One region of the Jatrophihabitans endophyticus genome, then DNA from elsewhere that is predicted to be linked to it. Evidence: riboswitches for the same ligand, from Rfam matches in the RefSeq annotation. Region 1 holds a riboswitch; the other holds the start of a gene.
The links. A riboswitch is a leader RNA that binds a small molecule or an ion and turns the genes downstream of it on or off. The one in region 1 is predicted to bind cobalamin.
Positions count from the first base shown of each region.

Region 2: linked by a shared signal. The riboswitch ahead of BUE29_RS09915 (prenyltransferase/squalene oxidase repeat-containing protein) and the one ahead of cobN (cobaltochelatase subunit CobN) in region 1 are both predicted to bind cobalamin.

Region 1 is NZ_FQVU01000004.1:377,197-392,859, forward strand. It holds gene BUE29_RS16335 (excinuclease ABC subunit UvrA) at 1-152, opposite strand, end outside; gene BUE29_RS16340 (beta-ketoacyl-ACP synthase 3) at 187-1,146, opposite strand; gene BUE29_RS16345 (pentapeptide repeat-containing protein) at 1,323-2,003, shown strand; gene BUE29_RS16350 (DUF2630 family protein) at 2,037-2,279, shown strand; gene BUE29_RS16355 (WcbI family polysaccharide biosynthesis putative acetyltransferase) at 2,294-3,160, opposite strand; gene BUE29_RS16360 (class I SAM-dependent methyltransferase) at 3,211-3,735, shown strand; gene BUE29_RS16365 (glycosyltransferase) at 3,726-6,041, opposite strand; gene BUE29_RS22870 (glycosyltransferase family 2 protein) at 6,038-7,876, opposite strand; gene BUE29_RS16375 (glycosyltransferase) at 7,873-8,865, opposite strand; gene BUE29_RS16380 (glycosyltransferase) at 8,891-9,961, opposite strand; gene cobN (cobaltochelatase subunit CobN) at 10,181-13,771, opposite strand; cobalamin riboswitch at 13,810-13,936, opposite strand; gene BUE29_RS16390 (hypothetical protein) at 14,167-15,222, shown strand; gene BUE29_RS16395 (precorrin-8X methylmutase) at 15,215-15,663, shown strand, end outside.
Region 2 is NZ_FQVU01000002.1:978,624-994,286, reverse strand. It holds gene BUE29_RS09925 (CbiQ family ECF transporter T component) at 1-150, opposite strand, end outside; gene BUE29_RS09920 (hypothetical protein) at 155-1,186, opposite strand; gene BUE29_RS09915 (prenyltransferase/squalene oxidase repeat-containing protein) at 1,183-4,374, opposite strand; cobalamin riboswitch at 4,464-4,615, opposite strand; gene BUE29_RS23110 (DUF4232 domain-containing protein) at 4,761-5,387, opposite strand; gene BUE29_RS09905 (class I SAM-dependent methyltransferase) at 5,434-6,177, shown strand; gene BUE29_RS09900 (M15 family metallopeptidase) at 6,138-6,716, shown strand; gene BUE29_RS09895 (hypothetical protein) at 6,731-7,225, opposite strand; gene BUE29_RS09890 (GNAT family N-acetyltransferase) at 7,310-7,762, shown strand; gene BUE29_RS09885 (LysE family translocator) at 7,806-8,471, shown strand; gene BUE29_RS09880 (hypothetical protein) at 8,504-8,908, shown strand; gene BUE29_RS09875 (hypothetical protein) at 8,961-9,320, opposite strand; gene BUE29_RS09870 (Ig-like domain repeat protein) at 9,434-10,624, opposite strand; gene BUE29_RS09865 (STAS domain-containing protein) at 10,877-11,182, shown strand; gene BUE29_RS22460 (hypothetical protein) at 11,246-11,416, shown strand; gene BUE29_RS09860 (hypothetical protein) at 11,503-11,847, opposite strand; gene BUE29_RS09855 (MarR family winged helix-turn-helix transcriptional regulator) at 12,082-12,585, opposite strand; gene BUE29_RS09850 (chloride channel protein) at 12,741-14,558, shown strand; gene BUE29_RS09845 (PRC-barrel domain-containing protein) at 14,555-14,947, shown strand; gene BUE29_RS09840 (hemerythrin domain-containing protein) at 14,995-15,504, shown strand; gene dnaB (replicative DNA helicase) at 15,617-15,663, opposite strand, start outside.

The DNA of each region.
Region 1 (15,663 bases):
TACACCGTCCCGAACGCCAGCGACGACTTCCCCGAACCCGAGACGCCGGTGACGACGACGAGCGCGTCGCGCGGCAGGTCGACGTCGACGTCGCGCAGGTTGTGCACCCGGGCGCCCCGGACGCGGATCGTCGCGTCGTCGCCCGGGGTCACCGGGGGATCCTCCCAGCCCCGGGGACGGCGGGGGTCAGGGCACCTCCACGACCTGCCCGGCCCAGGCGAGGCCGGCGCCGAAGCCGAGCAGCAGGGCGAGCTGGCCGCTGCGCGCGCGACCCTCGGCGAGCAGCTGCGTCAACGCCAGCGGGATGGACGCCGCGGACGTGTTGCCGGCCGAGGTGACGTGCCCGGCGACGACGGCGCGGGTGAGCCCCAGCCGCGCGGCGATCGCGTCGATGATGCGCAGGTTCGCCTGGTGCGGGACGAAGACGTCGACGTCGGCGAGGTTCACCCCGGCCCGGGCGCAGGCCTCGGCGGCGATGCCGGGCATCTGCTCGACGGCCCAGCGGAACACCGCCCGCCCGGCCATGCGCATCCGGCCACCGACCTGCGGACCGCAGTCGATGAGCCCGCCGGCCGACCCGTCGCTGCCCCAGACGACCGGGCCGACCCCGGTGCGGCCGCCCTCGGCCGGCCCCACGACCGCGGCGCCCGCGCCGTCGCCGAAGATGATCGACGTGCCGAGGTCGGCCGGGTCGACCAGGCCGCTCATCCACTCGGCCGCGACGATGAGGACGCGTTCGGCCACGCCGGTACGGATGAGGCCGTCCGCGGTGGCCAGCGCGTAGCTGAAGCCGCTGCAGGCGCTGTTGAGCTGCATCCGCCCGGCCCGCGGCGCGATGTCGGCGGCGAGGCTGCCGACGTCCCACGGCCCGGTTCCCGCGCTGCAGCTCGCGGTGATGACGAGGTCGACGTCCTGCTCGGCGAGCCGGGCCGCGGCGAGCGCCTGCCGGGCGGCCGCACGGGCGAGCGCGGCGATCTCCTCGGCGGACCCGGCGCGGCGCAGCTCGGCGATGCCGGTGCGGGCCTGCACCCAGGCGCCGGGCTTGTCGAAGGGAGCGCCGAGCTCGGCGGCGGTGCGGGTCGGGTCGGGCTGCGCGGCACCGAGGCCGAGCAGGCGCGAGCCGGCGCGCCGGGGGAATGAGATCACGCGGGCTCCGAGCCGGTCGGCGGGCGAATTTTGCTAGGACGACCAACTATCGGTGTTACCCGGAGGTATCGGAAATGCCCGGCCACGGCGCGTGCCGGGTGGCCGTTCGGCGGCCGGCCCCGTCGAGCGCCCGGCCGTCCGGCGGGCGCGTCGGTGGCCCGTGGCAGGGTGCGGGCATGGCCAGCCGACGCGACCGGCGCATCGTCCCCACGCGCCCCGACCTGCCCGCCGAGCTCGCCGACGCCGGCGCGGATCTCGCCGGCGTCCGCAGCTGGGACGGCCTGCGCGCCGACGCGTCGCTGCTGCTCCCCGAGCGCGTCCACGACCTCGACATGGTGGAGTGCGTCTGGCAGGACGTGGACGCGACCTCGCGGCGGTTCGACGGGTTGGTGTGCCGCGACGTCGTGTTCGAGGGCTGCGACCTCGCCGGCGCGGTGCTCGACGGCGCCCGGCTCACCCGGGTGCGTTTCGTCGACTGCCGGCTGACCGGGACCGACTTCGGCGGGGCCGCGCTCGAGGACGTCGTGATCGAGCGCGGTGTGGCCACGCTGGCGAGCTTCCGCGGCGCGCAGTCGTCGTGCCTGTGGGTCTGCGACACCTCGCTCGCCGAGGCGGACTTCTCCTCCGCGCGGCTGCGTCGCTCGGCCCTGCTCGACTGCGAGCTGACGGGTGTGGACTTCACCGGTGCCGACGTCGAGGGGCTGCACCTGCACGGCTCGTCCCTGGACTCGCTGCGGGGTGCCGGCGCGCTGGCCGGCGCGGCGGTGCGGGTGGAGGCCGAGCAGCTGGTGCCGCTCGGCGTGGCCCTGCTCACCGCCATGGGCGTCGAGGTCGCCGAGCGGCCCACGGCGCCCTGACCGATCCCGGCGGTCGCGGGGAAGGATGCAGCCATGACCGACAGTGACAGCGGGATCCTGCACCACATCGACGAGCTGGTCGCCGAGGAGAAGTCGCTGCGCGCGACGCCGGGCGGGCTGTCCGACGAGCAGCGGCAGCGGCTGCGTCACGTCCAGGAGCAGCTCGACCAGGCGTGGGACCTGCTGCGCCAGCGGCGCGCCCGGGAGGAGACCGGCGAGGACCCCGGCTCGGCCCACGAGCGCAGCGTGGGCGAGGTCGAGGGGTACCTGCAGTAGCGCCGTCCCCTCCCTCAGCGGGACAGGACGGCAAGCCGGGCGGCGTTGCGTCGTAGCGTCGCGGCGACGACGTCCGGGCGCTCGGCGTAGTGGCGCAGCTGCGTCGCGACGACCTCGGCCAAGGGCACCGGACGACCGTCGACGACCCACACGTCCCGGCCGCCGTCCGGGGCCGCACCGAGCGCGGCAGCGACGTCGGGCTCGACCGGGGCGCGCCGCTGGCCGAGGTACTCGCGGGCGGGTGGGACGACCTCGCCGGGCACGTCGAGGGCTGTGAGCAGGTCGGCGGCGATGCCCGCGAGGACGGCGTTGCCCGGGTGCGTCATCGTCCACAGCGCGCCCGGGTCGGCGAGCCGGTGGGTGACCTGCACCGTCAGCGGCCGCTCGCGGCGTGCGAGCTCGGCGAGCGAGTCCGCGGCCACGGCACGGACCGCGTCGGGCGCCGGGCGCGGCCAGCGGCTTACCGTCTCCTCGACGGTCAGCCCGGCCGCGGCCGCCTCGACCACCCGCAGGTCGTGGTAGTCGGTCAGCGGGGCGTCGACGCGGCGGCCGGCGCCGTCGTGACCATGGGCCTGGTACGGGAACGCCGCGACGTGGTGGACGACGGGAAAGGTCAGCAGCCGGCCGTCGGCGGGCAGCTGCGCGGCCAGCGCCGCCGTGCCGCAGCCCGGGTGGGAGTACTCCTCGCGCACCGGCTGGCTGATCAGCACCGCCGCCCGTCGGACCGCGGTGTGCACCGCGGCGAGCTCGGCGGGCGTCACCAGGTACACCGGCGGCACCGTCACGACCGCGAACCCGGCCGCGGCGAGCGGCACCCGCAGCAGGTCGGCGACGGGCGCGGCCTGGCAGTTGCCCCACACCACGACCGTCCGCCCGCTCACCGGGCCCCCCGGCGCCGGGCGAGCGGCGACCCGGCTGCCAGACTGCCGCCATGCCGATGAGCTCGACCGAGGGCAAGGACTGGACGCGGGCACGGATCGCGGCGCTCGCGCGGACGGGCCCGCTCACCGTGCTGGACGTGGGCCCCGGCGTGGGGACGTACGCCAAGCTGCTCGCCGGCCTGCCGATCGAGCGCATCGTCGGCCTGGAGGTGTGGGAGCCGTACGTGACCACGTACCGGTTGTCCGAGTACTACGACGGCATCGTCATCGGCGACGTCCGCACCGCCGAGCTGCCCGCGGCGGACGTCGTGATCCTGGGCGACGTCGTCGAGCACATGACCCGGGCCGAGGGCATCGCCGTCTGGGAGCGGTGCGCGGCGGTCGCGCGCCGCGCGGTCTACCTGTCGATCCCGATCGTGCACTACCCCCAGCACGAGATCGAGGGCAATCCGTACGAGGTGCACGTCGAGGAGGACTGGTCGCACGAGGACGTCCTCGCCACCTTCACCGGCATCGGCGAGTGGACGCTCGGCACCGAGGTCGGCGCCTACGAACGGCTGACCGGTCACGGCTGACCCCCCGGGGCGACGGCCGGCCGGAGCCGGCCGGCGAGGTCGCGTCCCGGCCGCGGTGCCGGGGCGGTGCGCTCGTGCCGCCCGAACAGCAGCGCGGCGAGCGCGTCGTCGCCGCGGGCCCGCGCGAGCGATCGCGCCGAGCGCAGCCGCAGGGCCGGGGTGTCGACGCGGCCGTGACGCTCGGCGAGCGCGGCGAGCGTCATGAGGTCGGCGAGGTCGGCCGGTGCGGTGAGCTCGGCGTGGCACCACGCCCGCGCCAGGACGTCGGCCGGTGGGTCGCCCAGCTGGACACCCGGCCCGGCGAGGACGTGCTCGGCGCCCGGCCCGTCGATCGCTGCGAACCAGAAGGAGCAGTCGGCACCGGCCGCCCGGGCAGAGCGGACGGTCGCGAGCGCGTCGACGTCGCCCACGCACCCCGCCCGGACCACGACCGAGGGGTAGGGCAGCCACGGTCCGGGGCCGCGGGACTCGGGGTCGGGCAGCAGCGCGGCGAGGGTGAGCGTCTCACGGTCCTTGCCCGCGGTCCGGGTGTCGGTGTCGCCGCGGTCGGCCCAGTCGGGGCCGTCGTGCCAGGCCACCGCTGCCGGCACGTGCGCGAGCACGGCGCCGGCGTTGCGGGCCCGGTGCGCGAGCTCCCAGTCCTCGCCGCCGTAGCCGACGAACCGCGGGTCGAAGCCGCCGGCCCGCCGGTACAGCTCGGCCGACATCGACAGCACGGCGCTGATGACGAAGCGGTAGGACCGGCGGTCGGCGTGCAGCAGGTCGGCGGTGTCGCGGTAGGCGTCCCGCAGCCACGCCGGCTCGGTCAGCTCGGGGGGACTGACACGACCGTGCCACCAGTCGGCCAGGGCGCTCGCCGGGAGTCCGGCGAGGTCGGCGTGGCGTCGCCGGCCGACGGCCAGGACGTCCGGGCACCGCGCGGGCAGCCGGGTCAGCTCGCGCACGAAGCCGGGCTCGGGGACGGTGTCGCCGTCGAGGAAGACGAGGACGTCGTGTCGGGCGGCTCGCGCGCCGAGGTCGCGGGCGGCGGCGGCGCGGAAGCCCTGGTCGTCCTGGTGCAGCACGCGGACCGGCACGCCCGCCGCCGCGGTCACGTCGGGTGGCCGGGGGGAGCCGTCGTCGACGACGACCACCTCGAGCGCGCCGCGGTGGTCCTGCGCGGCGAGACCGGTGAGCACGAGGTCGAGCTCGCGCTGCGCGTCGTAGTACGGGATCACGACGCTCACCGACGGCGGGTCGGCGGGTTCGCTCGCGAGGAGGTCCCAGCGGTTGCCGGGCACGACCGGCCGGCCGTCGGCGTGCCGGACGGCCGGCGGGGCACAGGCCGCCAGGTGCTCGCGGTAGCCGGCGGCGACGTCGGCGACCGCCGGGCCGCGCGGCGTCCCGGGGGCGAGCCGGGTGCGGCCGGGGTCGGCGAGGGCGGCGCGCACCGCCGCCGCCAGCGCGTCCGGGTCGTCCGGGTCGTAGAGCTCCACCGCGCCGGGGCGCTCGGCGGCGAGCTCGCGCGTGTACGCGCAGGCGGGCACGAGCGGTCGGCGGCCGTGGGCCAGCCAGGTGTTGATCGACGCCGACGCGGTCACCCGGCGGTTCGGGGCGACGGGCACGGCGGCATCGGCCAGATACGCCGCGAGCGCGTCGTCGGGCACGTAACCGGTGAGCAGCCAGCGCTCGCCCGCCTGCGCGGCGTAGCGGGCGACGAGGTCGTCGTGGCCGTCCGACGCGCGCCCCACCGCGGCGAGCGTGCTGCCCGGCGGGAGCGCGGCGACGACCTCGTCGTAGCCGCGGTCGGGGAAGACGAAGCCGAGCACGGTCACGCTGGCCGGGGGCAACGGCGAGCCCCCGGGCTCGGCCGGGTGGGCGGGCTCCAGCGGCAGGGGAACGGCGCGCAACGAGTGCACGGCGTCGAGACTGCCGGGCGGCAGACCCTCGACCAGGGCGAGCTCGGTGCGGCTGTTGACGACGACCCCCCGCGCGGCGGCGATCACCCGGGCATAGAGCACCCGGCGCCGCCGCTGCAGGTCGCTGTCGTCGTGCGGGACGTCGTGCAGGGTCACCGAGAGGGAGGCGCCGGCGGCGGCGACCCACGCCGCCACGCGCTCGAAGGCCGCGCCGGAGACGTCGAGGGCGGGGCCGAGGAGCCGGTCGGTCCAGGCCAGGTGGACGACGTCGGCGTCCGGGCGGGCGGGCAGCTCGTCGATCGACGCCACGTGCAGCGTGCGTTGCCCGCAGGCGGCCGCGACCAGCCGCGCGTGCCGCACGACGCCGTGCTCGGCCGGCCCGACGACGAGGTGCACGACATCGGTCATCGCCCGGTCACCCGGCGGTAGAGCGCGTCGTGGTGCGCGCGGACGAGGTCGCGCTCGGCCTCGCGCCCGCGGCGGTCCGCGGCGGCCGGGCGGGGCGCGGCGCAGACCGCGGCCACGGCGGCGCGCAGCGAGCCGCGGTCGAGCCCGCGCTGCTCGTCGTTGCCGTAGGTCGTGACGGCGTCCCACTGCGCGCGGTGGTGGCCGCAGTCGGGCGCGACGACGTGCGTGCCGAGGTCGCGGCACAGCTCCGTCCAGCCCGAGTGCGTGCCCCAGCGGTAGGGCAGGACGACGGCGTGCGCGGCCGCGACGCGCGCGACGACCTCGTCGTGCGGCAGGTAGGGGGCGACGTCGAGGTCGACGGGGAGGTCCGGTGCCAGTGCGGCCAGCCCGGCGAGCTCCGGCCGGTCGAGCACGGTCGGCCCGACGAGCACGCGGACCCGTCCGCCGGCGGCCGCCGCGCCCTCGGCGGCGGCGCGCACGACGTCGAGCGGGTCGCGCACGTTGCCGCGCAGCCCCTTGAGCGGGACGAGGACGGTCGTCGCGGCGTCCACCCGGGCCGGGACGGTGTCGAGCAGCGTGGGGTGGGCGACGACCTCGGGCCGCCGGCCGAACCGCGTTCCGCACTCCGCGGCCGCGCCGTCGGTGAGCGTCAGTGCCGCGTCGGCGGCGGCGAGCACGAGCGCCAGGTGCGCGTCGTGCCGGTCGCGGGTGGGGTGGTGCGGGTTGCGCAGGTCGTGGACGGTCACGACCAGCGGCAGCCGCAGCTCGCGCAGGCAGCGCAGCCACGCCGCCAGGTCCGCCGGCGCGAGATGGTCGAACCCGAAGTGCAGGTGCACGACGTCGACGTCCTGCGCGGATTCGCGCAAGACCGACGGGTCGAGCAACGGGTCGGGATCCCACCCGGCGACGCGCTCGGTCGCGACCCGCTCGACCGTCGGCGGGAGCACGGCGTCGAGGTAGTCGTGCCGCGCCGGGACCGTCGCGACCCGCACCGCGGCCGTGCGCCGCGGCGGCCGGTCGGCGGTGATCAGCCCGCGCTCGGCGAATGCGGCCAGCCAGCCGGCCATCGGCAGCTCGCCGTGCCGGCGCAGGTACACCGCGCTGTTGCGCAGGATGTCGTCCAGGTGCTCGACCGGCGGCCGGCTGACCGGGTGGTGCTGATGGAACGCATCGGCGCCGCCCGCGACCGCGGTCGGCACGCCGGCCCGGGCGGCGCTCGCGGCGAAGTCGGTGTCCTCGGCGCCGTAGCCGACGTACCCGGGGTGGAAGCCGTCCAGCCGCGCCCAGAGCGAGGTCGGGAGTGCGAACGACAGCGACCAGAACAGCTCGGGCGCGACCTCCTCGACCGCACCGGCCGGCGGGTCGGGGCGGGCGGGGTGCGGCGCCCGGGCGGCGACGAGCGCCGGCGCCGTCCACCCGCCGTCCGGTGCGGGGGGCAGGTAGGTGACCGGGCCGCAGACCAGCGCGTCCGGGCGGGTCGCCACCGCGGTGCGGTACCGGGCGAGCAGGTCGGGAGCCGGCACGCAGTCGACGTCGAGGAAGACGAGCAGGTCGGCGCCGGCCGCGATCGCCGCCGCCGCGCCGGCGTTGCGGGCGGCCGCCACCGGCAGTCCGGCACCGGTCGTGGGCAGCGTGAGCAGCTCGGTGGGGAGGTCGGGTCGGGCGTCGACGACGGCCGCGACCTGCGGGTCGTCGATCGCGACCACGACGTGCACGGCCGGCGCCGGGACGCACCGGGCGAGGAACTCGCGCTGCGTGCGCAGGTGCGCGTGCCGGCCGGAGACCACGGTGACGACGGCGGTGCGGCCGGCGACGAGGGCGGTCCGGGCGGTCACGCCGGTGCCCCGACGAGGGCGGTGCGGGCCAGGCAGGCGGCGAAGCGCCGCGCCCCACTCCCGTCGTTCCACCGGGCCCAGCCCGCGCCGCCCCGCTCGCGGGCGGCGGCCAGGACCGCCGGCCAGCGCTCGGCCGCCGGCCAGCCGGGCAGCACGACGGCCAGCCCGGCGTCGTCGAGCGCGGCGGCGGTCGCGTGCTGCTCGGCGAAGGGGCGCGACTGCGGCAACACCACCGCGGCCCGCCGGGCGGCCGACACCTCGGCGAGTGCGTTCAGCCCCGCGTGCGTCACGACGACCTCGGCGGCGTGCAGGTCGGCGAGGACGTCCTCGCTGCGCGGGCGGCCGGCCACCCCGGCGGCCCGGGTCGGCCAGCCGGTCGCGGCCGCGAGCGCGTCCACGTCGGCACCGGTGACCTCGGTGCCGCCGGTGCCGAGCAGCACCAGCAGCCGGCCCGGCTGCGGGGCCGGCGGCGCCGGGTGGCCGTCGAAGCGCGAGAGCGCGCCCGTCCACGTCGTCTTGGCCGCGAAGGGCCGCAGGTACGCGGGGTCGTAGACCTCACGGGGCCACGGCGCGAGCACGGCCGTCGCCAGCCGGTAGGCGAGGGTGTGGGCCGGGTCGTCCCGCTCGCCGGGCATCGCGACGACGGCGACCGGCACGCCGGTCAGTCGCAGCAGCGCCGCCACCTCGACCGAGACGTCGACGACCACGAGCCGCGGCCCCGCGGCCGCGGCCCACTCCACGAGCCGGCGCATCCGCGCGCGGTAGCCCGGTGACTCCACCGGGGCCCAGTGCAGCGCGCCGCCGGCGTCGGCGTCCATCGCGCCGGGGAGCGGCGGGTCGGCCGGCAGCGTGACCCAGCCCGCGAACGGGTGCGCCGCGGGCTCGGGCAGCGACGACAGCGCGACGACCGGCTCGGCGCACGCGGCGGCCACGGTGCTCGCGCGGGTCAGGTGCCCGCTGCCGTGATGGTGGACGTAGTAGCCGATCACGGTGCGGGAGTGCGGGCCGGGGCGGTCATGCCGCGACGGCCCCGGTGAGCAGCGCCTCGTAGCGGTCCATCATCAGCTCCAGCGAGCACGCCTGCTCGGCGCGGGCCCGCGCCGCGGCGCGGGGCAGCAGCACCGCCTCGTCGATCGCACCGGCCAGCGCCGCGATGTCGCCGCCGCGCACCAGTCGGGCGCAGCTGTCGTCCACGACCTCGGGCACGCCGCCGCGACGGAAACCCGCGACCGGGGTGCCGGACGCCAGCGCCTCGGCCACGACCAGGCCGTACGGCTCGTCCCACACCGGGGTGACGACGACGGCCGCCGACGTGCGGACCAGCTCCGACAGCGCCGCCTGGTCCAGGTGGCCGGCGTGCACGACGTCGTCGCCGAGCAGCGGCTCGATCTCGAGCTTGTAGTAGTCGCGGTCGTCGACGGGGCCGGCCAGGACGAGCCGGCGACCGGCGCGGCGCGCGGCGTGGATCGCCAGGTGGGGCGCCTTCTCGGGCACGAGCCGCCCGGTCCAGGCGAGGTCGCAGCCGCCGGGCCCGGCCGGCCAGCGCGCGAGGTCGACGCCGTTGGGCACGACGTCGACGTGGTCGAGCAGCGGCCGCCAGCGCCCGGCGGTGTGCTCGCTGACCGCGACGAAGCGCATCGCGGTGCGCGGGCCGGACTGCACGGCGCTCTCGAGCCACGGCGTCGGTGGCGTGTGCAGCGTCGTGACCATCGGCGTGGAGACGAAGCGTGCCATCGCGATGGGCAGGTGGTGCAGGCTGTGGTTGTGGACGACGTCGTAGCGTCCCGGCTGCGCGGCCAGCTGCATCATGACGCTGAGGTAGGCGTGGTGCTCGTCCAGGACGACGTCGGGCGGCATCGAGACGTCCGCGCGGGCGTCCTCGGACAGCACCGGCCCGGTCAGGGCGATGTCGCTGAGCGGCAGCCGCGGGTCGCTGCCGGGCGAGGCGAACACGGTGACGTCGTGACCGCGCTGCAGCAGGTTCGTGCACAGGGCCCACACGTGCGCGACCAGCCCGCCGGAGAACGGTTCGGCCAGCGGCGAACGCGAGGGGGCGATGACGGCGATACGACGTGGGCGCAGCACGGAGCCTCCGGCTCGATCCGGGTGCGCACCGCGGCTTGATGCGTAGGAGTGCCGGGCTCGGGCGTGCCGAGTCGACACCGCCGATCCAAGCAGACGGGTCCGACATTGCACCGGGCCCCCGTAGTTCAGGGTCCCCATCCACCGCCGGGTGGTCACGCACCCGTCGGGTGGTCGCACGGACGGCGACCGGTCGGGATGCCGACCGAGCGCTCGGCGGGGTCAGCGGTCCTCGAGGTCGCCCTCCGTCTCGAGGTAGGCCCGGCGCAGGGCGTCGAGCGTCTCGGGGTCGGGGGAGTCCCAGAGCTTGCGCTCGGCGGCCTCGAGCAGCCGCTCGGTGATGCCGTGCAGCGCCCACGGGTTGGACCGTTCGAAGAAGGCCCGGGTGTCGGCGTCGCGGACGTAGCTGTCGGCGAGCTTCTCGTACATCCAGTCCTCGACGACGCCGGCGGTGGCGTCGTAGCCGAACAGGTAGTCGACGGTGGCGGCGAGCTCGAAGGCGCCCTTGTAGCCGTGGCGCTTCATCGCATCGATCCAGCGCGGGTTGACGACGCGGGCGCGGAACACCCGCGCGGTCTCCTCGGCCAGCGACCGGGTGCGCACGGTGTCCGGACGGGTCGAGTCGCCGATGTAGGCGCGCGGCGCCCGGCCGGTCAGCGCGCGGACGGTCGCGATCATGCCGCCGTGGTACTGGAAGTAGTCGTCGGAGTCGGCGATGTCGTGCTCGAGCGTGTCGGTGTTGTGCGCCGCCACCGCGATGCGCCGGTACGCCGTCTCCATGTCCGGCCGGGCCTCGCGACCGTCCAGCCCGCGGCCGTAGGCGAAGCCGCCCCACGCCGCGTAGACCTCGGCGAGATCGGCGTCGTCACGCCAGTTGCGCGCGTCGATCAGCGGCAGCAGCCCCGCGCCGTACGCACCGGGCTTGGAGCCGAAGATGCGGATGGTCGCGCGGCGCTCGTCGCCGTGCTCGGCGAGGTCGGCCTGCGCGTGCGCGCGGACGAAGTTCGACTCGGCCGGCTCGTCGAGGTCGGCGACCAGCCGCACCGCGTCGTCCAGCATCGTCACGACGTGCGGGAACGCGTCGCGGAAGAACCCGCTGATGCGCACGGTGACGTCGATGCGGGGCCGCCCCAGCTCGGCGAGCGGGATCGCGTCGAGCGAGCTGACCCGACGCGACGCCTCGTCCCAGACCGGCCGGACGCCGAGCAGCGCCAGCACCTCGGCGATGTCGTCGCCGCTGGTGCGCATCGCCGACGTCCCCCACGCCGACAGGCCGACCGACGCGGGGTACTCGCCGGTGTCGGCGAGGTGGCGTTCGAGCAGCGAGTTCGCCATCGCCTGCCCGGTCTCCCACGCCAGCCGGGACGGCACCGCGCGCGGGTCGACGGTGTAGAAGTTCCGCCCCGTCGGCAGCACGTTCACGAGTCCACGCAGCGGCGAGCCGGACGGGCCGGCGGGCACGTGGCCACCGGCCAGCGCGTGCAGGACGTGGTCGATCTCGGCCGCGGTGCCGGCGAGGCGGGGCACGACCTCGGTGGCGGCGAAACGCAGCACGTCGGCGACGGTCCCGCTCGCCAGCCCGTCGACGGCGGCGGGCGACCAGTCGGCGTCCTCCAGGGCCTGCACGAGGCGGCGGGCCTCGGCCTCGTGCTCGTCGGCGTCCACGCCGGCGCCCTCGACGAGGCCCAGCGCCTCGCGCAGGCCCGGCAGCGAGCGGGCGCCGGCGAACATCTGCCGTGCCCGCAGGATCGCCAGCACCAGGTTCACCCGCGCCTCGCCGACGGGGGCGCCGCCGAGGACGTGCAGCCCGTCGCGGATCTGCGCGTCCTTGATCTCGCAGAGCCAGCCGTCGACGTGGAGCAGGAAGTCGTCGAACTCGGCGTCGTGCGGCCGGTCGTCCAGCCCGAGGTCGTGGTCGAGCTTGGCCGCCTGGATGAGCGTCCAGATCTGGGCGCGGATCGCGGGCAGCTTGCCCGGGTCCATCGCCGCGATGTTGGCGTGCTCGTCGAGCAGCTGCTCGAGCCGGGCGATGTCGCCGTAGCTCTCGGCCCGGGCCATCGGCGGGACGAGGTGGTCGACGATGGTGGCGTGCGCGCGCCGCTTGGCCTGCGCGCCCTCGCCCGGGTCGTTCACGAGGAACGGGTACACGAGCGGCAGGTCGCCGATCGCCGCGTCGGCGGCGCACGCGGCCGACAGCCCCGCGGTCTTGCCGGGCAGCCACTCGAGGTTGCCGTGCTTGCCGACGTGCACGACCGCGTCGGCGCCGAACTGCTCGCGCACCCAGTGGTACGCGGCGAGGTAGTGGTGACTCGGCGGCAGGTCCGGGTCGTGGTAGATCGCGACCGGGTTGGCGCCGAAGCCGCGCGGCGGCTGCACCATGACCACGACGTTGCCCGAGCGCAGCGCCGCCAGCACGATCTCGCCGTCGGCGGAGTTCGAGTGGTCCACGAACAGCTCGCCCGGGGCGGCGCCCCAGTGCTCGGTGACCGCGTCGCGGAGCACCGGGTCGAGGGTGTCGAACCAGCGGCGGTAGTCGGCGGCGGCGATGCGGACGGGGTTGCCGGCCAGCTGCTCCTCGGTGAGCCACTGCTCGTCCTGCCCGCCCGCGGCGATGAGGGCGTGGAAGAGCGCGTCGCCGTCCTGCTCGTCGACGCCGGGGAGGTCGGTGGCGACATCGCGGCCGAGGTCGTACCCCGCGTCGCGCATGGCGGCGAGCAGCCCGACGGTGGATGCGGGGGTGTCGAGGCCGACCGCGTTGCCGATGCGGGCGTGTTTGGTCGGGTAGGCCGACAGCATCACCACGATCCGCTTGTCGGCGTTCGGGATGCGGCGCAGCCGCGCGTGCTTCACGGCGATCCCCGCGACGCGCCGGGCGCGCTCGGGGTCGGCGACGTAATGCGTGAGGCCGTCCTCGCCGACCTCCTTGAACGAGAACGGGACGGTGATGATGCGACCGTCGAACTCGGGGATCGCGACCTGGTTGGCGGCGTCCATCGGCGAGAGGCCGTCGTCGGACTCCACCCAGGCGTCGCGCGACGAGGTGAGGCACATCGCCTGCAGGACCGGCACGTCCAGCCCGCTGAGCGCGGCGGCGTCCCACTCCTCGTCGGTGCCGCCGGCCTGCGCCGCGGCCGGCGTCGTCCCCCCGGCGGCCAGGACCGTCACGATCACGGCGTCGGCCGCGCGCAGGGTGTCGACGAGCGCGTCCTCGGGCGCGCGCAGGGACGAGCAGAAGATAGGCAGCGCGCGTCCGCCGGCCGCCTCGACCGCGGCGTCGAGGGTGCGGACGAAGTTCAGGTTCCCGGCGAGCTGGTGGGCGCGGTAGTACAGGACGGCGACGGTCGGCCGCTCCGCGTCCACGGCCGGCGCGACACCGTCGAGATGCCCCCACGACGGCATCGGGGTGGGCGGGTCGAACCCCTCGCCGGTCATCAGCACGGTGTCGGAGAGGAACGCGTGCAGCCCCGCGAGGTTGGCCGGGCCGCCCTCGGCCAGGTAGCGGTGCGCCTCGGCCGCGACGCCGATGGGCACCGTCGACAGCGCCATCAGCTCGGCGTTGGGGGTCGCCTCGCCACCGAGCACGATCATCGGCTTGCCCGCGTCCTGGAACCGGGCGAACCCGCTGCACAGGTTGTCCGGCGAGCCGAGCAGCCGGACGACGATCAGCTCGGCCGCCTCGAACGTCCCGCTCGACTGCTGGTGATCGGGGCCGCCGTCGGCGCGGGCCGGGTTGGCCAGCCAGTAGTCGGCGCCGCTCGCGCGGGCCGAGAGCAGGTCGGTGTCCGATGTCGACAGCAGGACGATGGTGCTCACGCGGGGCTCCTCACGGCCCGGGTCCGCGCCCGGGCATGGCGGCTGTGACGCACCGGGGCAGTTCCTGACTCGCCCGATCACGATCGGACTCACAGTGGCGGGACCGCGCTGGACTCGCACCAGCTTCCTGCGGCTCCGGTACCGCCCCAGCGTCTCACAGCGTCACCGTGCCGGTCGCGCCGTCTCCGGCGCCGTGACCGGCGCCGTGGCCGGGCGCCGCCGCGCGGACCGGCGGCCCGGCGGGTGCCGCCCCGGCGAGTGTCCGACAGCGCGTGTGCAGCCCGTATGCGGCCCGTGTGCAGTGCGTATACGGGCTGCACACGGGCCGTGTGACACCGGAGGCAGGGTGACGTGCGCGTCCGCGGCGCGGCAGGCGCCCCGTACGATCGGCCGCTGTGCCGCCGACCCCGCCGACCCTCGCCGCGGACCGCTGTCCGGGGCTGCTGCGGCTGATCGAGGCCGCGGACGGGCTGCTGGCCCGGGTACGGCTGCCCGGCGGACGGCTCGGGGCCGCCGAGCTGCACGCCCTCGCCGACGCCACCGACGCGGTCGGCGACGGCCGCCTCGAGCTGACGTCGCGCGGCAACGTCCAGGTGCGCGGCATGACGGCGGCGGGCGCCGACGAGCTGGCGCGCCGCATGACCGCGGCCGGGCTGCTGCCGGTGCCGGCGCGCGACCTCGTCCGCAACGTGCTCGCGTCGCCGCTCGCCGGCCTGACCGCGCCGCCGGAGCGCACCGCGCCGCTCGACCTCACCGCGCACGTGCGCGCGCTGGACGACCGGCTGCGGCACGACCCGGGCCTCGACGGCCTGTCCGGCCGCTTCCTGTTCGGTCTGGACGACGGCCGTGGCGACATCGCCGGCCTGGCCCCGGACGTGCTGCGGGTCGTGGGCGCCGGGGACCGGCCCGACGAGGTCGCGCGCGGCATGGTCGACGAGGCGCGGACGTTCCTCGCCGGCGCGGGCGGCGCCTGGCGCCGACCGGCGGCCGAGCGCCGCCACGACGGCGTCGTCCGCGCGCGGTCCGGACCCCCGCCGCTCGGTCGCGTCGCCCGGCTCGACGGCGGCGTCGCGCTCGTCGTCGCGCCGCCGCTCGGCCGGTTGACGTCGGCGCAGGCGCGGTGGCTCGGGGCCCACGCCCCGCGCGTCCGGGTCACCCCGTGGCGCTCGGTCGTGATCCCGCAGCCCACCGCCGGCGCCGACCCGGGCGACGCGGGCCTGGTCACCGACCCCGCCTCACCCTGGCGGCTGGTGAGCGCGTGCGCCGGCCGGCCGCGCTGCGCCAAGGCCCACGCCGACGTGCAGGCCGACGCCGCCGGCGGGCTGCGCGCCCATCCCGGCCGGCGGGTGCACTGGGTCGGTTGCGAGCGGGCGTGCGGTCGCACGTCCGATGTCGAGGTCACGATGGTCGCCACCGGGACCGGCTACCGGACGGAGGCCGTGCATGGCTGAGACCCGCTACGACTACGTGCACGAGGGCGCCGAGATCTACCGCCGGTCGTTCGCGACGATCCGGGCCGAGGCCGACCTCACCGGGCTGCCCGTCGACGTCGCCCGCGTCGCGGTGCGCATGATCCACTCCTGCGGCATGGTCGACCTCGCCGGCGACCTCGGGTACTCGTCGCAGGTGGTCGCTGCGGCGCGGACGGCGCTGCTGGCCGGCGCGCCGATCCTGTGCGACGCGCACATGGTGGCCTCGGGCATCACGCGCTCGCGGCTGCCGGCCGGCAACGACGTCGTGTGCACGCTGTCCGACCCCGGCGTGCCCGAGCTGGCTGCGCGGATCGGCAACACCCGCTCGGCCGCCGCGCTGGACCACTGGCTGCCGCGCCTCGACGGCGCGGTCGTGGCGATCGGCAACGCGCCCACCGCGCTGTTCCGGCTGCTGGAGCT
Region 2 (15,663 bases), on a different contig from region 1:
GAGGCCGAGCACGGCCAGCACGAGCACGAGCAGCAGCGGGTTGCTCGTCCGATTCGCCGCCACCGCCATTCCGATCGCCCAGCTCCACCAGGCCACCGGGTGCAGCTGCCGCGGCGTGCGCGCGGTCGCGAGGGCGCTCGCCGTCGGCACCCGCTCAGCCCTGGTCGGTGTCGAGGCGTCGCCGTCGCCGGACGGCCCAGCCCGCGCCGACGGCGAGCACGGCGGCGAGGCCGATGCCGACGACGAGCGGTACCGCCGACCCCGCCGGCGGCCGTGTCGTCGACGCAGGACGCGCGTCGACGACGTTGCCCGCGGCCCGCGCGCCGAGCGACGAGCCGGCCGCGGACGAGGCGACGGCCCGACCCGCTGCCGTCGTCGCGGTGCCGTGCGTGGCGGCGCTGCGGCCGGCGGTCGGCGCGAGCGGCGCGGTCGAGGCCCGGGCCGTCGACCGTCCCGCCTGCGTCGCGGTCGGCTCGGCCCGCCGGGCGGCTGACGACGTCCGGTGCCCGTCCGCGGCCCCGCCGTGACCGCGGCCGACCGCGGCGGTCCGGCTCGCGGCCGTCCGTCTCGACCCGCCGTGGCCCACGCCCCGGCCGGCCTCGGTGCCCGTGGGGGTGCACGTCGAGGCGGACCCGCCGGCACGCAGCGAGTTCGGGGTGCACACCGGGAAGCCGTTCACCGGGTCGCCGTCGGCGCCGGTGATGTCGGTGCCGCCGAAGATCCACAGCTGCACCTCGCCCTCGGTGGGCTTGTCGGCGTACGCGCCGAACTGGCTGTACGACCAGCTGTTCCTGCCCTTCGGGGCGAGCCAGTAGGACCAGTACGCCGAGGCCGGCGGCGTCCGGACGCACGCCTCGTCCCTCGGCGTCGGGTACTGGGTGCCGTGATCCCAGGCCTGGTTGCCGATGCGGCACAGGAACTGCGGGCCGTCGTGCTGCGTGCCGGTGGTGCGGAACCCGGTGTCGTTCAGCAGGGCGATGCCGGACGCGGGCCTGTCGAGGTCGCAGCCGCGCACGATCGGGCCGTCCCAGTGCGAGTAGTCGACGGCGACGACGGTTCCCGTGCTCGGCCCGCAGTCGCCGACCGGGCTCGCCTGGGCGGCGGGCGACCCGAGCACCGGACCGACCACCACGACGAGCGCGACGGCGATCGCGCCGAGGACGGCGGAGCGCCGCCACGCCGTCATCGGTGCGTCCCGCCACGCCCGGGGCGCGCGCCGCGGCGGGCGGCGACGCTCAGGGCCGCGCCGAGCGTGAGCAGGGCGGCCGCCCACAGCAGCAGGGTCAGCGTCGGGACGCCGGTGTCGGCGGTGCCCGCCGCACCGTCGGCGACCGGCGACGCCGAGTCGCCGTTCGGCACGGCCCCGGAGGTCTCGGTGCCCGGGCTGCCGCTCCCGTGGCCGGCCGCCGAGGAGGTCGTGCCGGGGCCGGACGGCGTTCCGCCGGAGCTCGAGCCGCCGCCGGGGACGGCGGGCGGGTCGGCAGCCGCGGCACGCGGCAGCGACAGGATCGTCGCGCCGGACAGCTCCAGCAGGCTGCGCTGGGCCGCCGCGGCGACCGCCTGCGTGGAGGCGCGCAGGTCCGGCGCCGCGCCGCCGGTGAGGGCGAAGCCGCCGGCCGGGGTCGCGAGCGAACGCAGGCCGCGCAGCGACGACTGCCACGGCGCGATCGGCGTGATCGTCTGCGGCTGCGGCGGGTCCGCGGTGGGGCTGGTCAGGGCCGTGACGAGCGACTGCAGGGCGTCGGCGGCCAGCGCGGTGGAGTTGGCGTTGTCCCCCGCTGCCCCCGGGAACAGACCGGTCGTGCGCTGCCGGTCCTGCAGGTAGTGCTGCGCCGCGCCGATCCACGTGTCGGTACCCGCCACGGCGGCGAGCGCCTGCACCGCGTACCCGGTGGTGTCGACGTCGGAGGTGCAGCCGTCCCCGGCACTGCGCAGCGTGCTGGCGAAGCCGCCGTCGTCGCACTGCAGCTGGTGCAGCCGCACGACGGCGGGGTCGGTGGCGGCGAGATGGTCACCGTCGTCCGGCGATGCCTGCAGGGCGAGGACTCCGAGCGCCTGCGAGACCGTGGCGTAGTTGTTGCGGAAGTCGCCGACCGCGACGCACGGCTGCCCCGCACCCTGGGCCTCGGTGCACACGTTCGCGGCGAGCACTGCGAGCAGATCGGCCCCGCCGAAGGAGTGCGGATCGCCGCCGGTGGCCTCGGCGACCAGCGCGAGCTTGGCCAGTGACCCGCTGTAGGGCCCGAAGTTCGCCCCGGTCGGGTCGGCGTACGCGTCGACCTGCTTCTCGAGGTAGGACGTCATGGCCGAGACCGACGCGGCGTGCCCGCCGGTGGCCAGCAGCGCGAACACGCCGTCGGCGGTGAGCCCCTGGTCGGGGTAGGCCGTCCCGTCGTAGACCGTCTCGTAGTGGTCGCCGCCGGTCAGCTGGTCGACGAGGTAGGTGGCCCCGGACGTACCGACGTCCTTGGCGTCGAGGTCGTCGAGCACGGAGCCGAACGGGGTGCCGACGACACCGCCGAGCACCTGCGTCGTGGCTCGCATGTCCGAGCCGTCGGCGTCGGCGTCGACGTCGAAGCCGCCGTCGGCGTTCTGCGCCGCGGCGAGGAACGCCTCGGCTCGCTCGATCCGGGTCGCGTAGGTCTGCGCGTCGAGCCGCAGCGCCTGGATCGCGATGGCGGCGGAGTTGGTCGAGTCGCCGGCCGCGCCGGGGAAGCCGCCGTCGGCGGTCTGCTGCGAAGCGAGCCACGACAGCGCCTTCGCCAGCCGGGTGCGCGCCTCGGCGCCCGGCACGAGGGCGAGCGCCATCGCGGCGATGCCGGTGCTGTCGGTCTCGGAGTCGGCGCCGGGCAGCACGCTGGGGAACGCCCCCGACGCGTGCTGCAGGCTCTCCAGGTAGGCGATCGGACGCTTCGCACCCTTGGCGTCGCCGGCGCGTAGCTGCGCGATGATCGGCAGCGCCTGCGCGAAGGTCGACGGCGAGTAACGGTAGTTGCCGGGCGCGGCGCAGACGCTATCGATCGCCTTCGTGCAGACCAGCTCGGCCAGGGTCGCGACGAGATCGTGGCCGGCGAACGCGTGCGGGTCGTAGCCGGTCATCAGTGCGGCCAGCGCGACCTTGCCGACCGAGCCGCCGCCGGCGTACTCCGTGCCGACGCCGGTGTAGTCGTTGATCGACCGGTCGCTGCCGTCGGTTCCGGCGCTGTCCAGGAACGCCATGATGCGACGCAACGCGGCGTCGTCCGAGCCGGACGCGGCGAGCGCGTACACCGCGTCGACGGTCAACCCGTAGTCGGCGAAACCGAGGTCGTACTGGTCGTAGTAGTGGCCGTCCTTGAGCTGCGGTCCGTCGCCGGCACTGTTGGGGGCGGTGAGCAGGTAGTCGGTCGCCTTCCCGACGTCGGCGCGCGGCGCGGGCGCAGCCCTTCGCTGCGCAGCCGGCGCGGATCTCGCCGTCGCGCTCGATCCCGCCCGCACCTGGTTCGGCGTGAAGGCGGGCTTGCCGGTGGTGCCCTCGACGTCGGTGGCGCCGTAGGTCCACGCCTGGACGTCGCCGTCGATCGTCCGCTGCGAATATGCGCCGAACTGCGCATAAGACCAGGTGTTCGATCCCTTCGGCGCCAGCCAGTAGGACCAGTACGCGCTCGCCGGCGGCGTCCTCACACACGACTCGGTGGCCGGCTTCGGGTACTGCGTGCCGCTGTCGAACAGCGCATGGCCGATACGGCACAGGAACTGCGGGCCGTCGTGTTGCGTGCCGGCGGTGGTGAAGCCGGCCGTGTCGAGCAGGTCGATGCCGGTGGTCGGGGTCGTGTCGCAGCCACGGACGATCGGCCCGGACCACGTCGCGAAGCTGACCGCCACCAGCGCGCCCTTGCTGGTGGTGCACGAGCCGGTGCTGCCGACGATGGTGCCGGCCGCCGGTTTCGGGGTCGTGCCGGGTCTCGCCGCCACCGTGACGGTGCGCCGAATACTCGACGCACGGTAGGCCCGATGCTTCGACTTCGCGCTCGCTCGCACCCCGGAGTACCGGACGGTGACGGTGCGCCGGCCCGCGGCCGGGGCGGTGGCGGCGCACCGCGCCGACCCGGCGCGCACCGCGACCTTCGCGCACGTCTTCGGCGTCCTGCCGGCGATGGTGAAGCGCATCGTGCCGCCCGTCGGACGCGGCCTGACCCTCGCGGTCAGCGCGAGCGGCGCGCCCGCGACGGCGCGTGACGCGCTCACGGATGTCGTGGTCTTCCTCGGCTCGGCGGGCTTGGTGGTCTTGGCGGGCTTGGCACCGGCGGGCGCCGCGGTGATCAGAGCACCGGCGAGCAGGAGGATGACCCCGGCCGCGACGGCGCGGCTCCGGCGGGTGGGGCAGGGAGTCATGAGCGACGTCCGTTCGTTCGGAGTGCTCGCAACGCGACACGGCGACGACCGACGAACGGGCCGGGCACCGTCTCGCTACCGCGACGAGACACTGACCACCCAGCCCGGCAGGCATTCCGGCTCGCCTCGCATCGCTGCGCGGCTCACGGTTGCGGGTCAGCGCCGGGTTCACACCGGCTTCCCCTGCGTGGGCTGGTCTTGCTGCACGGGCGGCTGCCCGGCCGAGCGCACCGTAACAGCCCCGCGCCGATCCGGTCAATGCGCATCGGTCGGTGTGCCGACATGATCACGTCGCCACCTCGGCGGCCGACGCCCGCGATCACGAGTTCCAGCCGGTGGTCACCTGGCCGCGTGACACGGCACCCGATCCGTACGCCGCCGGTATGTCAGGAGAAGACGTCGCTGGGTCGCGACACCCACGGGTAGTAGTCGAGGCGACTGGTGAGCCGTAGCTCCAGCAGATCGAGGGGCACGACGTGCGCGGGGTCGGCGGGGGTCGCGGCAATGCGGAGCTCGCGGATGCGCTCGTCGCGCGGTTCGGCCCGCCACGACAACCCGGCCGAGGCCGTCCGACCGGGCCCGAGCATGAACGCTCGTTCCTGCCGATGCGCAACGGGGGTCGGCACGACCCGGAGCGCGCCGCTGCGGCCGGCGGCGGTCACCCCGGTGACGACCGGTCGAGTCAGCCGCACCGGACGGCCCGTGCAGTTGCGCACGTCGACGGCCAGGTAACGCCGGCCGAGAGCTGCATCGAGAGCCGACCTACCGACCGCCAGCACCTCGCCGCGGTGGCACCGGGGTGGGACGTCTCGGTCCGGCGAACCGACGCTGCGGGACGCGGACGAGGTGGTGGGCGTCGATGCAGGTGCGCTGCGTGATCCGGCGATGGTGTCACCGCCCCGGGAGGCGGAACCCCCGGCGCACCCGGATATCGCCAGCGCCGGCGCGAGGATCAGACCGGTCGTGCGCGTCCGCAGGTTTCGATGCGCGGGACCGCCCACGGCGGCGATCATGCCAGAACGTCGCTCTCGCCCCCTTCGTCCCAGGGAGGATGAACCCGTGCTGCCGTGGGACCACAACGCCTACTACGACCGGCTGCTGCTGCGCGCCGTGCCCGCGGGCGCCGAGCGCGTCCTGGACGTCGGCTGCGGGGCCGGCCGGCTGGCCGGTGCGCTGGCCGCCCGCGTCCGCCACGTCGATGCCCTCGACCGTGACCCGACGATGATCGACGCCGCCCGCCGCCGCGTGCCCGACAACGTCGACTGCCGGCTGGCCGACGTCACGACGGTTCCGTTGCCCGCCGGGCACTACGACGCGATCGTCTCGATGACCGCACTGCACCACCTGCCGCTCGCCGCGACGCTCGCCCGGCTGGCCGAGGCGCTGCGCCCCGGCGGCGTGCTGGCCGTCGTCGCCCTGCCGCGTCGCGACCTGCCGCGCGAGCTGCCCGTCGAACTGGTCGCTTCGACCTGGCACCACCTGATCGGTCTCGTACTGGCCGCCGGAGGCGACCGCACCCGGCCGGGCTCGCCCCTGCGCCACGATCCCGACCACCGGCGCATGCCGACGCGCGACGCCGAGCTGACCACGCGCCAGGTGCGCGAGCAGGCCCGGGTGGTGCTGCCCGGTGTGCACGTGTGCCGGCTGCTTGCTCTGGCGCTACCTGCTGATGTGGCGACGTCCCGACCCGCCCTTCCCATAACGGACGGTTCTCGGCACTATGACCCGCAGGTCACGACGATGACCGATTCGGAGGGATTGCCATGCGCACGAAGCTTTTCGCGGCCTTGCTCGGACTCCTGACCTCGGCGGCGCTGCTCATCGCCTCGGCGACGTCGGCATCGGCCGCCACCGCCAAGTCGCAGAACGGCTGGACGGTCATCACCAAGTCGACCTCGTCGAAGCTGGCGACCTACAAGGTGCCGGGCACCAAGCACGGGTTGCTGCTGCGCAAGGGCGACGCCGGCGTGCTCCTGGTCGACTTCGCCAACTGGTACAACAAGCAGGTCGAGAAGCTGAGTCTCTACAAGGCCGGTGACGACTACGGCTGGTCGTACCGCAAGATCCGCGGTTCCCAGACCACGTACTCCAACCACGCGTCGGGCACCGCGATCGACCTCAACGCGACCCGCCACCCACTGAACACCACCGCGGCCCACTCGTTCACGAAGAAGCAGATCGCGGCCATTCACAAGCGGCTCAAGCGCTACTCGGGCGTGATCCGATGGGGCGGCGACTACCAGCATCGCAAGGACCCGATGCACTTCGAGATCAACAAGAGCGTCGCGGCCACGCACAAGGTGTACAAGAAGCTCTTCCCCTGCCACTCGCCCACCTGCTAGCCCGGGCAGGTCGGTCACGCGCGTCGTTGCGCGTCCTCGACCGCGACCCGGAGCCGATCGACCGACCGCATGGCGGACGTGCCACCGGCGCCGGCGGAGCTGCGCGAGCTCGTGATGCTGTCGCAGCACAGCGCCGTCGCGTCCCGCCGGACGACGCGTAGCTGCCAGCGACCGTTGCGCGGTTCCGAGCGATACCTCAGCTCCACGACGGCGATGTCGGCGAGTGGCACGTCGTCGCGATACAGCCCGCGGCGCAGCGTGAAGCCGGGAAGGGACAGGCCGGTGGGCGTGAGGATCACCGTCCGCCAGGTCGAGACACCGCCGACCAGCACCGCGGCCATCACCAGGCAGCTGACGAGGGCCAGGATGCCGCCGGCACAGGACCAGCCGACGTCGCTGCCGCGCGAGACCTGGATGCCGCACACGACGGCGAGCGCCGCGAACAGCGGCGCGAAGACCGCGCCCAGCACCGCGTTCACGGTGCCGTGCAGACCGGCGCGGAACTTCATGGGTCCATGGTCGCAGCGGTTCCCGGACGGACGAGCGGGCGCCGGGTAACCGCGCCGAAACAGTGGTCGGTGAGAGTGCGACAGGTGAAGGTCGCCGTTGTCTCGGTTCGTGACGTCCTGCCGCTCGTCGACGCGCTGACCGCCGAGCTGGCCTCCAGCGGGTACGACGAGAGCGAGATGTTCGGCTACTCCGTCGAGCGACTCGAAGCGGGCGGCGTCCACCTCGTCGGCGCGTCGGACGACGGTGCCTACGTCGGCGTCGGTGGTGTCGAGGTGGCCGACGACGGCACCGCCGAGCTGAAGCGGTTCTACGTCCTCCCCTCGCACCGCGGACGTGGCGTCGCGTCGGCGGTCATCACCGCGCTGCTCGACCACGCCGCCGCGGCCGGGGCGCACCTCGTCCGTCTCGAGACCGGCGTCCACCAGCACGCCGCGATCCGGTTCTACGCCCGGCACGGTTTCGAGCCGATCGCGAAGTTCGGCCCCTACGTCGACAGCGCGTCGTCGGTCTGCATGGCCCGGTCCCTGGCGACGTGACGGAGTACTCCCGCAACGCCTTCGACGGGGGCAGACTGGGGCGGTGCCCTCGCTGTCGACGCTGACGACGTTCGTGCTGGTCGTCGCGGCGTTCGCGGCGGTTCCCGGCCCCAGCAACCTGTACGTCACCGCGCAGGGTCTGCGCGGCGGGCGGCGCGTGGCACTGGCGGCGGCGCTGGGGTGCGCGCTCGCCGCCGCCGCCTATGCCGTCGCCACCACCTTCGGGCTCGCCGCGCTGCTCGCGTCCTCCGCCCCGGCGCTGTCGGCCCTGCACTATCTCGGCGGCGCCTACCTGCTGTTCCTCGGTGTGCGCGCGTGGCGGGCCGGCGGGAGGATCGGCGAGCAACCGCCGGCGCAAGCCGCGAGCGACGAGCGCGACATCGCGAGCCGCAGGCGCCGCGCCTTCGTCCAGGGCGTGGTCGTGGAGTTGTCGAACCCGAAGGTCGCGCTGTTCTTCCTCGCCTTCTTCCCGCAGTTCGTGCACCGTGGCTCCGGCTCCGTCACCGGGCAACTGGTCGTTCTCGGCGCCGTGTTCTGCGTCGTCGGACTGCTCTCGGACTCGATCTACGCCCTACTCGCCGGTGCGTTGCGCCAACGCATTGGGAGCAGCCGCCGGCTGCTCGGCACGAGCACTCGTGCCAGCGGGGTGTTGTACCTCGGGTTGGGCGGCTGGTCGATCTGGTCCGGTGCCCGCGTCCGCGCTCAGTGACGTTCCGCTCGCGGTCGGGCGATACTGCGGGCGTGGATGACGAACGCGCGTTGCCTGCACCGCGGTGGCGGGTGCGGACCGATCGTCGTCGACCGCGGCGCAAGCGGCTGTCGGCACAGCTGATCGCGCGGGTCGACGTCTACTCACCGCAGGGTGAGCTGTACTACGTCAACGTGGTCCGCAACGCCCCGCTCGCCGGGGCCGGCGAACTGGCCATGGGCTCTGATCTCGGCTCCGTGGCGCAGTACCTGGGACGCAACCTCGAGGCATGGGGTGACACCGGATGGAAGATCACGGTCGACGCCCCTGCCACTTCGTTCAGATCCGCGCGAACTCTCTTCGTGATGCCGGTGTCGGCGAAGGCGATCCTGATCGAGGTGACCGAGGTCGTCGTCGCCGCGGTCGCCCGCGGTGATTGCCTCTGGCCAGACGACTAGGACGCGTGTTCGTCGGCTTCAGCAGCCCGCGGCGGCCGGCCAGCTGCGGCTGTTACTCGCTGATCCGCGTGGCTGAGGCCTCCGCCGCAGCCCCATCCGGACGGGCAGTCGGCGAACCGACCCGTTCCGCCCAGGGCGGGTAATCCTCGTCGTACCCAGTGGGATCGATCCCGCGCAGTCGGACGTCGATGATCTGTTGATCTTCGCCGCCCTGCAAGGCGATCCGTGCCCAGATGGTCGCTGCCCGTCCGTCGGAATGGGCAGCGACCCACGTGAGCACCTCGTCCACGTCAGCTTCGTAGATCTCGACCCACTCCTCGGTGGTCCCGGTCCACAAGCTCACCCGGTAGTGGGGCTGGTTGTACTCATCACCAGGCAGGTAGTGGGAGTCGAGATCGCCGCCGAGCCGCACGACAAGATTGTGCCTCGGGGTGGCAGACACTGCGCCCGGGCATCGGCAGTCGCGCTAGGTCATCGCTCGAGTTGGGCCGGCGCACTCGAGCTCCGAGCGCGCCGGCCGCGTCGTCAGGCTGCGGTGTAGTGCAGCGTTCCCCGCAGCGGGTAGGCAGAGCCGTTGCAGTAGACGGCGAAGCTGAGGGCGACGGCGGTGATGACGCCGCGCTTGTTCGCCCGCAGCGACGAGACGTGCAGCGAGCCGCTCTGGGTGTCGCAGGCGTTGCCGCCGCCGTACATCATCACGCCCGCGGACGTCGCCGTCGGCCCCTGCTGCGTGTGCTCGTACGTGCCGGGGCGCAGTGCCGTGCGGGTCGGTGATTGCACGACGACGTCCCACGAGGCGTCACCGCCGACGTCGACGGTGATCTTTCTCGTCGTGGCGGAGATCGGCATCTGGCTCGAGGTCGGCGTGTACGCGGCAGTGGCGCCGGTGGCGAGTCCGTCGCCGCCGACGGAGCGGAACCAGAACGACGTCGCGCTTCCGTCGACGCGCTGACGCACCCGGACCGACGAGTGCTTGCCCCTGCGCGCGGTGAGCTGGTGGGTGCCGGCCTTGAGCGTGGCCGTGGTCAGGCGTGCGAGCCCGAACGAGTCTGCCTTGGCCCGGCCGATGCGCTTGGTGCCGTCATAGAAGAAGACGGACGAGCCCCGGTGCACCTGCGCGGTGAGCGTCGTCGGCTGGCCCAGCACCGTGACGGGGTGCGACGAGGTCAGCGTCACCGCGTGCCGCACGGGGGCGTGGTACTGCAGGCTGCCGTTCAGCGGCACCTTCGACCCGTCGCAGTACTGCGTGAAGGACGCGTCCAGCTCGGTGACGCCGCCGAACTGGTTCGTCGTGATCGAGCGGATCAACACGCTGCCGGTGAGGGTGTTGCACGCCCGCCCCTGGCCGGAGACCGACAGACCGGCGTGCGTCCCGTTGAAGCCGGCACGGGCAACGTTCGTGTAGGTGCCGGTCGTGAGCTGTCCGCCCACAGGCGCGGCCAGCTCCACCTCGTAGTCGGTGTTGCCGTCGCCATAGCGAGTCGACAGACGCCAGGTCAGCCGGCCCTCATTGCCGGAGAACTGCAACAGGCCGTCGGTGTCGTCGAAGGTCCACACCTTGCCCTGGGTGATCGGCTCACCGGCGGCGCCGGCGACCGTCAGGAACGATGTGGGTCCATGGCGGCTGACGCCCGCGACGCTGTCGGTCGCCGGCACCACCACCGCCGCGGCCGCCAACGACGCCACGATCAGAATTGCCCTACTGAGTCGGCTCATCCGTCCCCTCCCAAGGTCCAGAGCCACACTTCGACGGCGCGGATATGCCCCCGCCCGCGCCGACTCTAACGTCGGTTGACGCGTGCCGACGCGATTCGTCGGGGCTGCCCCATATGTCGATCCTGGTCGCCAACGGCTCGGCCGCGGCCCCGTGCCGGAGCGTCACTCCAGGCATGCAGGATGCGCGGAGCGCTGCTTCTCCGAGTCGCAACGGCAGGAGATCGGCATCGTCGAGCCGGGCACACCGTGACCATGGACATCACCGCCCGCCGCGCCGACTCCGTCGCAACCCTGACCGTGCACGGCACGATGGATGCCCGCGAGGCCTACCGCGTGTACGAGACGGCGGCCGCCGAGGCCGAGGCGGGCGCGACCCTCGTCGCGATCGACCTCAGCGGCGTCGACTTCATCGACTCCGTCGGGCTGGGCATGCTCGTCCGCACGCAGGAGGAGCTGACCCGCGACTACAAGTCGGAGCTGACGCTGCTCAACACCTCCCCCACCGTCCTCCGGCTGCTTGAGCTGACGGGCCTGCAGGATCACTTCCGCCTGGCCTGACGCAAACACGGCAACGCACCTTTGCCCTGCCCACCGACTGACCACGACAAGGGACCATCAGCCGTGTACGCCATGGACGAGGACGGCAAGCTTCGACCCATGACGCGTCACGAGATGGAAGAGATCGCGGCGCGCGCGTTCGAGGACGAACCGGAGAGTCTCGCCGACCGCTACCTGAACTCCCGCCTCGCCGGTCGAGTCGAGTGGCTTCTCTTCACGCGCCGATTCTCGTAGGTACGCACGGCTGCATTGGTCTGCCACCGCTGAGGCATGAGGATCTCAGGGATGTCGTCGGGCGAAGAGGTCATGGGTGACCCTCCTCACGAGTTGGATCGGTGGATGTCGGGTCGGCGGCGCAGCAGGCGCCCGCCGGGTACGACGTCCAACACGGTTCGCGCGAGCTGGTCGCGCCGTCGCTGGTGGCGGTCTCCGGCCGGATGTGCCGAGCTGAGATCGTGATAGCCGGCCAGTGCCCACACGGCAGCGACGACGGTGTCGACAAGGGCAGCACGCGCGCGAGCCCGGTCGCTGCCGGCCAGGCCTGCTGCGGTGGCTGCGTGCACGGCGTCGACCCACACCCACATTGCAAGCACCTCGTAGGACGGGCGGATGCCTGACAGGGCAGCCTGCGTCAGGTGCCGGCCGCCCAGCATGCGGGTGACCACGACCGCCCGACGGTCCTCGCGTCCGGCTTCCGTAGGGCCGAGGACCATGTGTGGGACCGCGAGGAGCAGACCGCCCCACGCCGCGCGTACCAGTTCGATGCGCCGTGTAGGGGCCGCACCGCGAGCACGCCGTGATCGCCAGCTGAGTGCGGTGCTGTCACTCATCGCCCGCCGCCGAAGCTGGCGTCATCGCGCCGGCAGGCTCGTGTGGGTGACCAGGTCATGTCGGCGGCCTCACCAACCCAACACCGAGACGGCGTCGGGTCTGGGGTCCGGCTCACCGGCAGCGTCGGCGAAAGCCCGGAGCGCCGCGACGAGCGGCCCGCGTTGTCGCTCCGGGACGGCGGCGACGATGCGGGCGATCTCCTTGCGCCGGCGACTGGTCACCCTCGCCACCAGCCGGGCGCCCTGCTTGGTGAGGCCGAGGAGCACCTGACGGCGGTTGGCTGGATTCTCCGTTCGCGTGACGAGATCCGCGGCGAGCAGCCTGTCGATGGTGCGCATCGCCGTCGAGGCGTTGACACCCAGGATGTCGGCGAGCTGGTTGAGGTTCACGCCGTCGTGACCGTCGAGCACGACCAGGGTCCGGAACTGCGTGGGGGTCACCGCATCGTCGAGCGCTGACAACGACCTGACCGAGACCGCGACGAGGACACGCGATGCGCGCAGCACTGCCTCGACGACTTCGTCGTCGCCATGGTGGTGATCCGCTGCTGGAGGACCCACGTCAGCGCCCAATCCGGCCGAAGATCGTTCGCGTCGCGCGGAGCATCGTCGTCATGGGCTCGTCGCTCCTTGCGCTTCGGCTCGGTCGGGGCCGCGAGCGTCGTCGCGGTCGACCCCGTCGTTTGCATTGATGTTAGCAAAGATTGCATCATGCAATTGTGTCTGTGATGCGAGTGATCCCGTCCCGTCTGGGCGCTGCCCGTTCGGAACGGCTGAGACTGGTCGTTCTGTCGCTGTTCATCGGCGGCGGGGCAGGGCTCGGCGCCGTGGCGTTCCGGTACCTGATCGAGGGGCTGACCCGGCTCTTTTCCGGGCACGAGGACTACGCCGGTCTCGGCCACGTCGCGAATCCGCACGTCGCGTTTCTCGGCCGGTACTTCGTCGTGCTGACGCCGGTCGTGGCCGGGCTGCTGTACGGACCGTTGATATATCTGTTCGCACGCGAGGCCCGCGGACACGGCGTGCCCGAGGTCATGGTGGCGGTGGCCCGCAATGGGGGGCGGATCCGGCCGCAGGTCGCCGTCGTCAAGGCCCTGGCGTCCGCGCTGTGCATCGGCGGTGGCGGATCGGTGGGGCGCGAAGGACCGATCGTCCAGATCGGATCCGCGCTCGGCTCCACGCTGGGCCAGGTCTGCCGGCTGGGAGAGCAGCGCACCAGGCTCCTCGTCGCCTGCGGCGCGGCCGGAGGTATCGCCGCGACGTTCAACGCGCCGCTGGCAGGCGTCTTCTTCGCGATGGAGATCATCCTCCGGGAGTGGGCCACCGAGTCGTTCGGCATGGTCGTGCTCTCCTCGGTCACCGCCAGCGTCGTCGGCCGGTCCGTCCTCGGCGACAACCCGTTCCTGTCCCTGCCCGCGTTCCGCGTAGACCACGTGTCCCAGTACCCGCTCTTCGCGGTGCTCGGGCTCATCGCCGGCCTGACCGGTGTCGCCTTCTCCCGCGTGCTCTACGCCGTCGAGGACGTCTGTGACTGGGTCTGGCGGGGTCCGGAGTGGGCGCGGCCCGCCGTCGGGGGGCTGCTCCTGGGCGGCCTGCTGCTCGCACTGCCCGAGATGTACGGCGTGGGTTACCCCGTGCTCGGCAGGGCCGTGGCCGGCGGCTACGGAGTGGCGTTCCTCGTCGCCCTGCTCGTCGGCAAGCTCTTCGTCTGCAGCGTCACCATCGGTATCGGCGGGTCGGGCGGGGTCTTCGCTCCCGCCCTGTTCTGCGGTGCGATGACGGGCGCCGTGTTCGGGGACGCCGCGCATGCGATCGCACCCGATACCGCAGGATCCATCGGAACGTACGCGCTCATCGGCATGGGCGCGGTCTTCGCCGGTGCCGCCCGGGCGCCGATCACGGCCGTGGTCATCCTGTTCGAACTCACCGGTGAGTACACCATCATCCTGCCGCTCATGCTCGCGATCGTGCTGGCCGCCGGCGTCAGCCACTTCGTTTCGCACGACACCGTGTACACCCGCAAGCTCCTCCGCCGCGGGATCGACATCGACGAGCCCGCCGACGCCGCACTGCGCCGGAGGCCGGCATCGGACGTGATGACCGCACCCCCCACCGCGGTGCGTGAGAGTCTGCGCCTCGAGGACGGCGCCGCGATGTTCGCCGACTCCGCCGAGAGCCATCTCCCGGTCGCCGACGACCGCGGAACTTACCTCGGCGTCCTTGCGGCGGTCGACGTCATCAACGCGCTGGCCGCCGGCGAGACGACGACCGCTCGCTCGCTGACAACGACGACCACCCCCGTTACGCCGGAAACACCACTCGGCGTCGTCCTGCACGAACTGGAACGCGGCGCCGGAGCGGTCCCCGTCGTCGACTCCGAGAACGCGATCACCGGGTGGATACGGCACCGCGATCTGCTCCTGGTCCTCAGCAGCGGAACTCTTCCCATCGGAGCTTCGCTCAACGCTGCCGGCCCGGACCCCGGGATGCCGGCACCCCGATCCCACGACGATTCGACCGCCATCGACAGGAGAACGACATCATGAGTCTTGGATCCGCTCACCACATCTTGGTCAAACTCAGCGACCAGGGCCAAACCCTCTCGTCCGACGACGAGGACATCCGCGGCCGGCGAGTCCTCGACCGGAACGGCGAACAGCTCGGCCGGATCCAGAACCTGCTGGTGGACCAGACCCATCACAGGGTCCGCATGCTGCGCATCGAACACGGCGGCGTCCTGGGCATCGGCGCCACCGCCTCGTTCGTGCCCGTCGAAGCCATTGCACGCATCACCGACGACGTCGTCCACATCGATCAGACCCATGAGCGCATTGCCGGAGCCCCGCGGTACGACCCCGAGGTGGTGCCGGCCCCCGCCGCCTACAGCGAGCTGTACGCCTACTACGCCTACCCGCCGTTCTGGGGATCCTTGTAACTGTCCACGGGACGGGCCGTCATCACCCCGCCTGGTCGGCGGCGACGGTGGTCGCTCACCTGCAGGCCCAACATCGCGAGATCGAGACCCTGCTCGACGCCCTGATGGCCGCCGACGCGGAGACCCGCTGGCCGTCATTCGACCAGCTGCGTCGTCATCTCGCGGTCCACGAGACCACCGAACAGGAAATCGTCCATCCTCGCGCTGCGGTCGAGCTGGCGGACGGCGCCGCCGTCGTCGCCCGGCGGCTCGCCGAGGAAAGAGCCATATTCGAGGTCGTCACCGCCCTCGAAGCCACCGACGCCGACTCGTCGGCCTTCATGACGGGCGTCGCGAACCTGCGATCGTCCCTGCTCGCTCACATGCAAGCGGAGGAGGCCATGGAGTTCGCGGAGCTGTGCATCGAACTGGGCGTCCGTCAAGCCCGTCGCATGGACAACGCCACCCGGCTCGCCGCGGGCGACTGCGCCATACACCTGCCAGCAGATCGAACGCTGAGCGCGCTGCTGACCTGTTCTCGCAAGGCCATCCACGGAGGCGAGCAGGTCCATCGGTGATCCAGTGCCAGACCCGCTGCTCCCGTTCGGCGCCGACGTCGAGACTCCGACGACCGACAGCCGTGCCGCAAACAAGACGTGCGGACCTCGCTCGTTACGAATGCCGTCGTCGTCAGCTGGGCATGTCGGCGAAGCGGGAGTAACGGCCCTGGAAGGCGA